Regions from separate parts of the Lentzea sp. NPDC102401 genome, predicted to be linked through region 1. Evidence: riboswitches for the same ligand, from Rfam matches in the RefSeq annotation. Region 1 holds a riboswitch; each other region holds the start of a gene.
What was found. Region 1 has a riboswitch for S-adenosylmethionine ahead of ACIRG5_RS16770 (aminotransferase class V-fold PLP-dependent enzyme). Riboswitches for the same ligand answer to the same signal wherever they lie in the genome.
Positions count from the first base shown of each region.

Region 2: linked by a shared signal. The riboswitch ahead of ACIRG5_RS32465 (methionine ABC transporter ATP-binding protein) and the one ahead of ACIRG5_RS16770 (aminotransferase class V-fold PLP-dependent enzyme) in region 1 are both predicted to bind S-adenosylmethionine.
Region 3: linked by a shared signal. The riboswitch ahead of thrC (threonine synthase) and the one ahead of ACIRG5_RS16770 (aminotransferase class V-fold PLP-dependent enzyme) in region 1 are both predicted to bind S-adenosylmethionine.

Region 1 covers NZ_JBIWKS010000004.1:359,512-363,235, forward strand. Annotated here, with positions in the region: gene ACIRG5_RS16770 (aminotransferase class V-fold PLP-dependent enzyme) at 1-1,179, opposite strand, end outside; SAM riboswitch class IV at 1,217-1,331, opposite strand; gene ACIRG5_RS16775 (potassium/proton antiporter) at 1,405-2,883, opposite strand; gene ACIRG5_RS16780 (M28 family metallopeptidase) at 3,006-3,724, shown strand, end outside.
Region 2 covers NZ_JBIWKS010000011.1:28,728-32,451, reverse strand. Annotated here, with positions in the region: gene ACIRG5_RS32475 (transglycosylase family protein) at 1-825, shown strand, start outside; gene rsmA (16S rRNA (adenine(1518)-N(6)/adenine(1519)-N(6))-dimethyltransferase RsmA) at 1,026-1,856, shown strand; SAM riboswitch class I at 1,945-2,038, shown strand; gene ACIRG5_RS32465 (methionine ABC transporter ATP-binding protein) at 2,260-3,258, shown strand; gene ACIRG5_RS32460 (methionine ABC transporter permease) at 3,255-3,724, shown strand, end outside.
Region 3 covers NZ_JBIWKS010000014.1:7,673-11,396, forward strand. Annotated here, with positions in the region: gene ACIRG5_RS37575 (hypothetical protein) at 71-880, shown strand; gene holA (DNA polymerase III subunit delta) at 893-1,870, opposite strand; SAM riboswitch class I at 1,949-2,083, shown strand; gene thrC (threonine synthase) at 2,095-3,351, shown strand; gene ACIRG5_RS37590 (hypothetical protein) at 3,475-3,724, opposite strand, start outside; gene ACIRG5_RS37595 (DNA internalization-related competence protein ComEC/Rec2) at 3,701-3,724, opposite strand, start outside.

The sequences.
Region 1 (3,724 bases):
CGACGCGCGCACGGCACGTTCCTCGTGCGATCCGGCCTGCTTGACCAGACGACCCACGATCACGTGCGCGCAGAACGCTCCGTCGCGCACGCCGATGCCGTACTCGGCGGACAGCGCCGCCGCGAGGAAGCCCGCGTCGAAGCCGGAGATCGTGAAGCTCACGACGCCCACCTTGTCGGCGTCGGTCAGGATCGCGAGCTCGCGGAGGCCGGGGATCGTGCGCAGGCCGTTCTGCAGGCGCGTCAGCAGTTCCTGCTCGTGCGCGACGGTCTGCTCCCAGTGCCGCGACAGGATCTCGCAGGCCGCGGCCAGCGCGTGCACGCCGACGACGTTCGGGCTGCCGGCCTCGTGCCGCTCGGGCACCGCGGACCAGGCCACGCCCAGGCGGTCGCCGTGGTCGGTCACCTTCGACGTGGCACCGCCGCCGACCAGGTACGGCTGGGCCTGCTGCAACCAGTCCGCGCGGCCGACCAGCACACCCGCGCCGAACGGCGCGTAGATCTTGTGGCCGGAGAACGCGATGTAGTCGACGCCCAGCTCACGGGCGTTGATCGGTCGGTGCGGGGCGAGCTGCGCGGCGTCGAGCGCGATCCGCGCGCCGTGCCGGCGGGCGACCTTCGCGAGCTCGGCGACGGGCCACAGCTCCCCCGTGACGTTGGACGCCCCGGTGACGATCACGAGCCGAGGGCCGACCGGGGCGGCGGCCAACGCCCGGTCCAGCGCGACGATCGCAGCGCCGGACGAAGACGGGGCAGGGACTCGCTGAACGTTCGGCCCGCGCCACGGCAGCAGGGCCGCGTGGTGCTCGCTGTCGAACAGGACGACGGCGGTGTTCTTGGGAACGCTGCGCGCCAACAGGTTCAGCGAATCGGTGGTGTTGCGGGTGAAGACGACGGTGTCGGAGGAGTGCGCCCCGACGAACCGGCGGATGCGGTCGCGGGCCTGCTCGTAGACGCGGGTCGAGACCTGCGAGGCGAACCCGGCGCCGCGGTGCACGCTGGCGTACCAGGGCAGTAGTTCGTCGACGGCGTCGCGCACCTCCTGCAGACAGGGCGCCGAGGCCGCGTGGTCGAGGTTGGCGTAGGTGACGCGCTCTCCGGTGACGAGCGGAACCCGCAGTTCAGCGCCAACGACAGCCGGAACGGCGGTGGTGGTTCCAGGGGTGATCGCGAGCGTCATCGAGCTGCCTCCGAGGCCAGGGGCCCCGTCGTGCGAAGGCCCGCGCTTGACCGGCGCCCCACGCGCCGGACCAGGTCCTCACCAAGGGCACCCCACCGCGGTTGGAGGGTTGCCGGCCAGCAAGCTTGGGCTTGACGCTGGCTCTCATGACCTGCCGACGACGTTAGCGGAGGCCGACGCACTCGTCGACACCTGATTCAGATGCTGGGAAGCGTCGGTGACCGACTAATCGCCGGTCTCGCCCTTCCACCGTGCGTAGCGACCGGCGCGGTCGACGGCACGTACGCGCCGCTCAGCGGCATCGCGCGCTTCCTCGGTGGTGACGATGAGCAACTGGTCGTCCGTCTGCAGCCGGGTCGTCGGTTGTGGCGTGAAACTCTTTCCCGAGCGCACCACGAGGCTGACCGTGGCGCCCACGGGCAGCCGCAGTTCGGTCATGTAGACGCCGTGCAGCTTCGACCCGCGCTGGATGTGCACCTGCAGCAGTTCGGCGCCCAGCTCGTCGAGCGGCGAGGAGTCGACCTGGACCTCCTGCGCCTCCCCCATCTTCACCAGTCCGAGGCGCCGGGCGAGGAACGGCAGCGTCGTGCCCTGCACCACCGTCAGCACGATGACCAGCAGGAACACCACGTCGACCAGTTCGCGCGCGCCCTCGACCCCCTGGATCAACGGGATCAGCGCGAACACGATCGGCACCGCGCCGCGCAGCCCCGACCAGGAGAGGAACACCTGTTCCCGCCACGGCACCTTGAACGGCAGCGAGGCGAGGAACACCGACAGCGGCCGGCCCACGAACGTCAGCACCAAGCCCGCGACCAGGGCGGGGAACAGCACGTCGAGCAGCCGCGACGGCGAGGCGTAGAGACCCAGCAGCACGAAGAGCCCGATCTGGGCGAGCCAGCCGAGGCCTTCTGCGAACGAGAGGGTGTCGGCGCGGTGCGGCAGGCGGGCGTTGCCCAGGACCAGCGCGGCGACGTAGGTGGCGAGGAATCCGGACGCGTGCGCGAGGTCGCCGGCCGTGTAGGCCATCACGCACACGGCCACCGTGGCGAGCGGGTACAGACCGGTGGAGGGCAGTGCCGCGCGTCTGAGCCCGGCCCCGCCGAGATACCCCAGCGCGACACCGATGAGCGCGCCCACACCCAGTTCGTAGATCACCAGCAGCGGCGCGGTCCACGAGATCGCGTCCGACGAGGCCAGCAGCACCACGGCGATGTAGACCGGCGCGTCGTTGAGGCCGGACTCCAGTTCGAGCGCACCGGTGAGCCGCGGCCCCACGCCTAACGAGCGCAGGACGCTGAACACGGCGGCCGCGTCGGTGGACGACAGCACCGCGCCCCACAGCAAGGCCATCCGCCAGTCGAGGCCGAGCAGGAAGTGCAGCGCCGTCCCGGTCACCGCCACGCTCACCACAACGGCCACTGTGGACAGTGCGACGCCCAGCCACAGCGAGGACCTCACCGCGTTCCAGCGGGTCGTGATGCCGCCCTCGGTCAGGATCAGCACGAGTGCCGCGATGCCGAGGGACTGGGTGAGGTCGGCGTCGTCGAACTTGATGCCGAACGCGGCCTCGCCGAGCAGCACGCCGATGCCGAGGTACAGCAGGAGTGAGGGCAGCCCGAGCCGGGTCGACACCCGCACCGCGATCACGGAGATCAGCAGTACGGCCGCGCCGATGCCCAGAACGACCGTGACGTCACCCACCTGGACCATTCTGGTTGATCACCATCGATTCCGACGAATCCGACGATCGCCTCTAGCGGGCTCATGCGCGGTGGAGCATGTTGATCTGTGGCTCAATCCCTAACCCTGCACGGAGTTGAACCATGAGGATCCTGATCGCGCTGGCGGCCGCCTTGATGGTGACCGGAGCGACCACAGCGCAAGCGGCCGCCCCTGCGGCTCTGGCGGCACCGAACATCAATGTCGCGAACGTCCAAGCACACCTGAACCAGTTCCAGTCGATCGCGAACGCCAACGGCGGCAACCGCGCTCACGGACGACCGGGGTACCTGGCCTCGATCAACTGGGTCAAGAGCAAGCTCGACGCGGCCGGCTACACGACGCGCGTGCAGTCGTTCACCTACGGCGGCGCCACCGGCTACAACCTGATCGCGGACTACCCCGGCGGCGACGCGAACAACGTCGTCATGCTGGGCGGCCACCTCGACAGCGTCACGGCGGGCCCCGGCATCAACGACAACGGCACGGGTTCCGCGTCGATCCTGGAGGTCGCCCTCCAGGTGAAGGCCACCGGTTTCCAGCCGACCAAGCACCTGCGGTTCGGCTGGTGGGGCGCGGAGGAGCTCGGCCTGCGCGGCTCGACGGCCTATGTGAACTCCCTGTCCACCACCGAGAAGTCGAAGATCAAGGCGTACCTGAACTTCGACATGACCGGCTCGCCGAACCCCGGCTACTTCGTCTACAACGGCGCCGACGGCCAGCCCACCGGCTCGGTGGCGCTGCAGCAGCGGCTGCAGGCGGGCTTCACCTCGATCGGCGTCCAGACCGAGCTGACCAACGTCGGCGGCCGCTCCGACCACGC
Region 2 (3,724 bases), on a different contig from region 1:
ATGAGCATCGACGGCCAGGCCCGCGAGGACTGGGTCCGCTCGGTCACCGTCGAGGAGGCCGCCAAGCAGTTCGGCGTGCCGCTCGAAGGCGCCTGGATGTCCGCGCCCGGCTCGCACGACGTGCCGCTCGAGGGCATGAGCGTCGAGGTCAAGACCCGCAAGAACATCAAGCTCTTCGACGGCGCGAACCCGGTCCGCGAGGTCCAGACGACCGCACTGACCGTCGACGAGCTGTTGAAGGCCGAGAACCTCAGCCTCGGCCCCGAGGACGCCGTCGCGTCCGGCATGGACGTGAAGCTCGCGACCGGCGCCGAGGTCTACATCTCGCGCACCGGCGTCACGGTCATCAACGTGAACGAGCCCGTCGCGCCGCCGGTCGAGAAGACCAACGACCCGAACATGAACGCGGGCGAGCAGACCGTCACCGACCCCGGCGCGCCGGGCGAGCAGACGTCGACGTACCGCGTGACGGTGAAGAACGGCAAGGAGATCAGCCGCGAGAAGATCGGCGGCAAGGTCACCAAGGAGCCGAAGCCGAAGAAGATCACCGTCGGCACCAAGCCGCTGCCCGACGGTGCTGTCTGGGACCGTCTCGCGCAGTGCGAGGCGGGCGGCAACTGGGCCATCAACACCGGCAACGGGTACTACGGCGGTCTCCAGTTCAACGCGGGCACCTGGGCGGCCAACGGCGGCACCGCGTACGCGCAGCTTCCGCACCAGGCGACGCGCGAGCAGCAGATCGCCATCGCGACCAAGCTCCGCGACCGCGCCGGCGGCACGTACGGCGCGTGGCCGGGCTGCCGCGCCAAGCTCGGCCTGCCGTAAACACGCACAACCCTCTCCGTCCCCCTGACAAGGCCGCCCTGGTTCGCCACGGGCGGCCTTCGTCGTTGCCGAGGCGGGTGAACCCAGGCCGCCGGTCAAGCGGCGATGACCGGCACCGGCTCGGTGCTGCCCATCAGGCCCACGACCGCGGTCCCAGCCCGTCCCTCCACGGGCGAGCCTGCGAGAATGCACCGGTGAGCCTGCTGGGACCTGCCGAAGTTCGTCGTCTGGCTGAAGAGCTGGGCATCCGCCCGACCAAGAAGCTCGGCCAGAACTTCGTGCACGACCCGAACACGGTCCGCAAGATCGTCGCCGCGGCCGGGCTGACGGACGACGACGTGGTCCTGGAGGTCGGCCCCGGCCTCGGCTCCCTGACGCTCGCCCTGCTGCCCGCCGCCAAACAGGTCGTGGCGGTCGAGATCGACCCGCCACTGGCGCAGCGGCTGCCTCAGACGGTCGCCGAGATGGACCCGGACAACGCGGGCAAGCTGCACGTCGTCCTCAAAGACGCCATGAAAGTCACCCAAGAGGACCTGCCGGTCCTACCGACCGCGATCGTCGCGAACCTCCCGTACAACGTCGCGGTCCCCGTGGTGCTGCACCTCCTGGCCGAACTCCCGAGCCTCCAGAAGGGTCTGGTCATGGTCCAGGCCGAGGTGGCCGACCGGATGGCGGCGAAGCCCGGCAACAAGATCTACGGCGTCCCGAGTGTGAAGCTCGCCTGGTACGCGGAGTCCAAGAAGGCCGGCTCCATCGGCAAGAACGTCTTCTGGCCGGCACCCAACGTCGACTCGGGCCTGGTGTGGTTCCAGCGTCACGAAAAGCCGCTGTCCACAGTGGACCGGAAGAAGCTCTTCGCGATCGTCGACGCCGCTTTCGCGCAGCGCCGCAAGACGCTGCGGGCGGCGTTGAAGGGCTGGGCCGGCAACCCGGGAAACATTGACGAACTGCTCGCCGAAGCTGGTGTGGATCCCCAGGTTCGAGGCGAGCAGCTGAGCGTGATCGACTTCATCCGGATCGCCGAGGTCTAGGCCGGGGATCCTTCGGCCAACAGTGTGATCTGTCGAACGAATCGGAATCTGGCTTGCGCAACCGAACGTCCGTCCGGTTGACTGCTACTTGCCATCCGGAGCGACTGAGAGACCTGGCTCTACGACGTCGCAGCAACCACCCGCTGGATGCGGGCAGGTGCTAACGCCAGGACCGATGGAGGAGCACCATGGGTACCGTGCGAATGCTGACGCGCCGTCGAGTCATCGACCAGTGCCGTCGCTCGTCTTCTGCATGTCGTCGCCACCTCGTCTAAGGCGCCTTTTCAGAGTCCTTTGACGCGCACTCAGTCATCGAGTGGCGCACACACCTGAGCAGAAACTTCGACCGCGCACGTCCGTCTCAAACGGACAGTGTGCCGTCGCGCGCAGCCGTGGAGCAGACGTGATCACTGTCGAAAACCTCACCAAGTCCTTCCAGGGCGTCAGTGCCCTCAACGGCGTGACCCTCGACGTCGAGGCCGGAACCGTGCTCGGCGTCGTCGGTCCGAGTGGCGCCGGCAAGTCGACGCTCGCCCGGTGCGTCGCGCTGCTGGAGCGTCCCGACTCGGGTGCGATCCGCGTCGACGGCACTGACATCACCAGCCTCGACGGGTCGGCCCTGCGTGCCGCCCGCCGCCAGATCGGCGTTGTGCCGCAAGGGGATTCGCTCCTCCGTCAGCGCACGGCCGCCGGCAACATCGCCCTGCCGCTGGAGTCCGCGGGCATCCCCGGACCGCAGCGCCGCACCCGTGTGGGCGAGCTGCTGGACCTCGTCGGGCTGACCGACAAGGCCGCCTCCTACCCCGACCAGCTGTCCGGCGGGCAGCGCCAGCGCATCGCCGTGGCGCGCGCCCTCGCCGCCAACCCGTCCGTGCTGCTCGCCGACGAGCCGACCAGCGCTCTGGACCCGGAGACCACCGGTTCCGTGCTGACCGTGCTCGACCGTGCGCGCGCCGAGCTGGGTGTGACCGTTCTCGTCGTCACGCACGACATGGGCGTGGTCCGCAAGATCTGCGATGACGTCGCTGTGCTGGAGCAGGGCCGCGTCGTCGAGCACGGCAAGGTTCTGGACCTGGTCAACGACGTCGCGAGCCGCACGAGCAGTGCGCTGCTGCCCGCCGTCGATCTGAACCCGATCAACGAGAGCAGCTACGACCGCGTCGCGGACGTCGTGCTCGTCGGGTTCGCCGCGGTCGGCGCGTTGCTGCCCGAGGCCGCGCACCGGTTCGGCGTCGAGCTGAACATCGTCGGCGGCGGTCTGACGCGCCTGGGCGAGACCCCGGTCGCGCGCTTCCGGCTCGGCCTGAACGGAGAGCGCTCGGACTCCGCCCTGGAGTGGATCGGCGAGGCCGGCGGCTCGGTGCAGAGGTCCCTGAAGGGCCCCCAGGGAGTAGCTGCGTGAGGTCTGCAACACCCTGGTCCGACGTTTTCTCGTTCCTTCTCGAAGCAACCGGCGAGACGCTGTACATGGTCGGCGTCTCCACCGTCATCGCCACCGTTCTCGGAGTTCCCGTAGGTGTCTGGCTGCAGCTCACCGCCAAGGGCGGGTTGCGGCCGAACACCGCGGTGCACAGGATCCTGAGCTTCGTCACCGACCTGGGCCGCTCGATGCCGTTCATCGTGCTGCTCGTCGCGCTCACGTCGGTCACCCGCCTCATCGTCGGCGGCTCCATCGGCAGCACGGCCGTCATCGTGCCGCTGGCCGTGGGCGCCATCCCGTTCGTGGGGCGCCTCGTGCAGAACATCCTGTCCGAGGTGCACGTGACCGTGGTCGAGGCCGCGATCACGACCGGCGCCTCGACGTTGAGGATCGTGCGCAGCGTGCTGATCCGCGAGTCGCTGCCCGCGCTGATCAACGCCATCGGCGT
Region 3 (3,724 bases), on a different contig from region 1:
AAAGGGCTCCACTTCCTCACGGAGGTGGAGCCCTTTCGCATGTGGCCTCGGGCACGGTAGGCGTAGCTCCATGGAATCGCTTCCGCGCATCGACTTCGTCGAGCTTCACGATCTCGACGGCACGCCGGCTGTGTTGCGCACGCTGCACACGGAGTCCATCACGACCATCTACCGGCTGACGGACGCCGCGCGCGAGTACGCACGGCCGTTGGCGCTGGCTCTGCGGTCGGGCGCGGATCATCGGATCGTCGACCTCTGCGCCGGTTCTGGTGGCCCGGTGCCGCTGATCCAGCGCCGGCTGCACGCTTCGGGTGTCCACACCCAAGTCACGCTGACGGACCTGGTGCCGAACGTGCCCGCTTTCGAACGCGTCGCCTCGGCGAACCGGCGGCGGCTGCCGGACCCGTGCTGCTCGGTGGACCACGTGCCGTCGCCGGTCGACGCCACGGACTGCCGGCTGGAAGGGACGCGGACGATCTACGGCGCCTTCCACCACTTCCCGCCCGCGCTGGCCACGCGCATGCTGCAGAACGCCGTCGACACCCGGCAGCCGATGGTCGTCGTGGACACCAAGCGGTCGTGGCTCTACGTGCTGGTCTTCCCGTTCTTCCTCACACTGGCCGTGCTGCTGGCAGCGCCGTTCCAGCGCAATCCCCTGCCGCGCTACGTGCTGCGGCTGGTGCTGACCTACGTCGTGCCGGTGCTGCCGTTCATGATGTTCTGGGACAGCGTCGTGTCGTTCCTGCGCATGTACGGGCGCGCGGAACTGCGGCGGATGGTCGACGGCCTGGACGGCACCGAGTCGTTCGTGTGGACGATCGGCGTCGAACCCGGCTTCACGGGAGCCCAGTACCTGATCGGGATCCCGCGCTCGCAGTGATCTCTCTTGGGATCAACGGCGGCTGTGCGCGGCCACGATCCGAAGCACGGCACGTTCCAGCGCGTAGTCGGCGTCGGCCGCCACGCCCTTCACGTCGGCGTTGAGCCCCGCGACCACCTGCATCGCGTCGGCAAGCCCCGCCTGGTCCCAGCCGCGCGACTGGGCCTGCGCCTTCTTGATCTTCCACGGCGGCATGCCGAGCGGACCGGCCAGGCTGAACGGGTCGGCGCGCCCCACGGCGGTCACCCGCGCGACCGTGCGCACCGCGTCCGCCAGCGCATCCGCGACCAGCACGTGCGGCACGCCGAGCTGCATGGCCCAGCGCAACGCCTCCATGGCGCCGGCCCGATCACCGACGACGGCCTTCTCCGCGACGGCGAACCCCGTCACCTCGGCCTTGCCCTGGTGGTAGCGGCGGATCTCCTCGACCGTCACCTTGCCGTCGGTGTCGGAGACGAGCTGCGACGAGGCCGCGGCGAGCTCGCGCAGGTTCGTGCCCACGGCGTCGATGAGCGTGGCGACGGCCTCCGGGTCGATCTTGCCGCCCGCCCGCCGCACCTCGTTGCGCACGAACGCCTCGCGCTCAGCGGACTTGGTGACCTTGGCGCACTCCGTGACCGCGGCACCGGCCTTCTTCAGCTGCCCGGGCAGGTCCTTGGCCGCCTTGCTGCGACCACCGCCCGTGTGCACGACGACGAGCGTGACCCCGTCCGCAGGCGCTTTGACGTAGGAGAGCACCGTGTCGGCGACCTCCTTGCTGATGTCCTGCCCGTTCTGCAGGACGATCACGCGACCCTCCGCGAACAGCGACGGGCTCACCAGTTCGGCCAGCTCCGGAGCCGTGAGATCAGTCACCTGGACGCGGGTCAGGTCGGCGGTCGAATCGACCTCGCGGGCAGCCTCGAGAGCCGCCCGAACAGCACGTTCGACCAGCAACTCCTCCTCGCCGATGACGAGGTGCAGTGACTCCGGTGCGCTCACGCTCCGCATCTTCCCACGTCCCGAATCGTGGACGTTGGTGGCTGACCACCGGACAGGTGCCGTACGTTGGTAGCCACAACTGAACACCGCTCATCCAGAGGGGCAGAGGGAACGGCCCGACGAAGCCCCGGCAACCGGCGTCACCGCTGTGCGCAGAACTGCGCGTAGAAGACGATCACGGTGCCAATTCCGACCCGTTCGATTTCGCGGGAAAGATGAGGAGATACCTCGCGATGACTGCTGTCTCTGTGCCTACGAGCACCAAGTTCGACCTCGGCCCCGCCCGCGCGCTGCTGTGCCGTGAGTGCGGAAACGAAACCCCTCTCGCTCCTGAGTACGCCTGTCTCGAGTGTTTCGGGCCGCTGGAAGTGGCCTACGACTTCGGGAAGATCCGGCGCGAGGACATCGAGGCCGGCCCCAGGTCGATCTGGCGCTACCGCGGCCTTCTCCCTGTTCCGTCCACTGTGGAACAGCACCCGAACACCGATCCCGGCGGTACCCGCCTGGTCGAGGCGCACAACCTCTCCAAGGCCCTGGGCGTCCGCAAGATCTGGGTGAAGGACGACACCGGCAACCCCACCCACTCCTTCAAGGACCGCGTCGTCGGCGTAGCGCTCGCCGCCGCCCGCGAACTCGGCTTCAAGGTGCTGGCCTGCCCGTCCACCGGCAACCTGGCGAACGCCGTCGCCGCGGCCGCCGCCCGCGCGGGCTGGAAGTCGGTCGTTCTCGTTCCCTCCAATCTCGAGCGCGCCAAGATCCTCATGAGCGCGGTCTACGACGGCGCCCTGATCGCCGTCGACGGCAACTACGACGACGTGAACCGCCTCGCCCAGGAACTCGCCGCGGAGAACGAGGACTGGGCGTTCGTGAACGTCAACGTCCGCCCGTACTACGCGGAGGGCTCGAAGACGCTCGGCTACGAGGTCGCCGAACAGCTCGGCTGGCGCCTGCCCGACCAGATCGTCGTGCCGATCGCGTCCGGCTCGCAGCTCACCAAGGTGGACAAGGCGTTCCGCGAACTCGGCCAGCTCGACCTGGTGGAAGCCACGCCGTACAAGGTGTTCGGCGCGCAGGCCACCGGCTGCTCCCCGATCTCGGCCGCCTTCAAGGCGGGCCACGACGTCATCCGCCCGGTCCGCCCGGACACGATCGCCCGCTCATTGGCGATCGGCGCCCCGGCCGACGGCCCGTACGTGCTCGACGCCGTGCGCCGCACCAACGGCGCCATCGACGACGTCACCGACGAAGAGGTCGTCGAGGGCATCAAGCTACTCGCCCGCACCGAGGGCATCTTCGCCGAGACCGCCGGCGGCGTGACCGTCGCGACGGCGAAGAAGCTGTTCGAGTCGGGCCAGCTCGACCCGGACGCCGAGACCGTGCTGCTGATCACCGGCGACGGCCTCAAGACCCTCGACGCGCTCGGCGACACGATCGGCCCGCGCGCGACGGTCCCGGCGTCCGCCGAAGCCGTCATCAAGGCACTGGGTTAATCACCTCCCTCCGGTTCGGGGGCGCGCCCGCGTCCCCGAACCGCGTTGTGCTCGATCATCGGCTCCGCGTTGCTTGCGATGAGGCGGTGCTCAGCGCTCGGCCACATCACTGAAATCGTTGGCTCACAAGGTGATCGCGTCCGTCCTGAGCCAGCCCGTGCGCGGGAAGCGCTGCAGGCCGTCCACGACGTGTGGTCCGACCGGTTCCACGTTCGCGCGCCATGCCACGATCCGTTGCGGCCACGGGGCTTCCGCCTTGAGCGCGTTGTAGTGGTAGTCGTGCCACACGTCCGGCGCGATCCGCAAGCCGTCGTCGAACACGTGCTCCGCGGCGAGGTCGTAGGCCTCCTCAGGGGTCGCGGCCTTCGTCGGC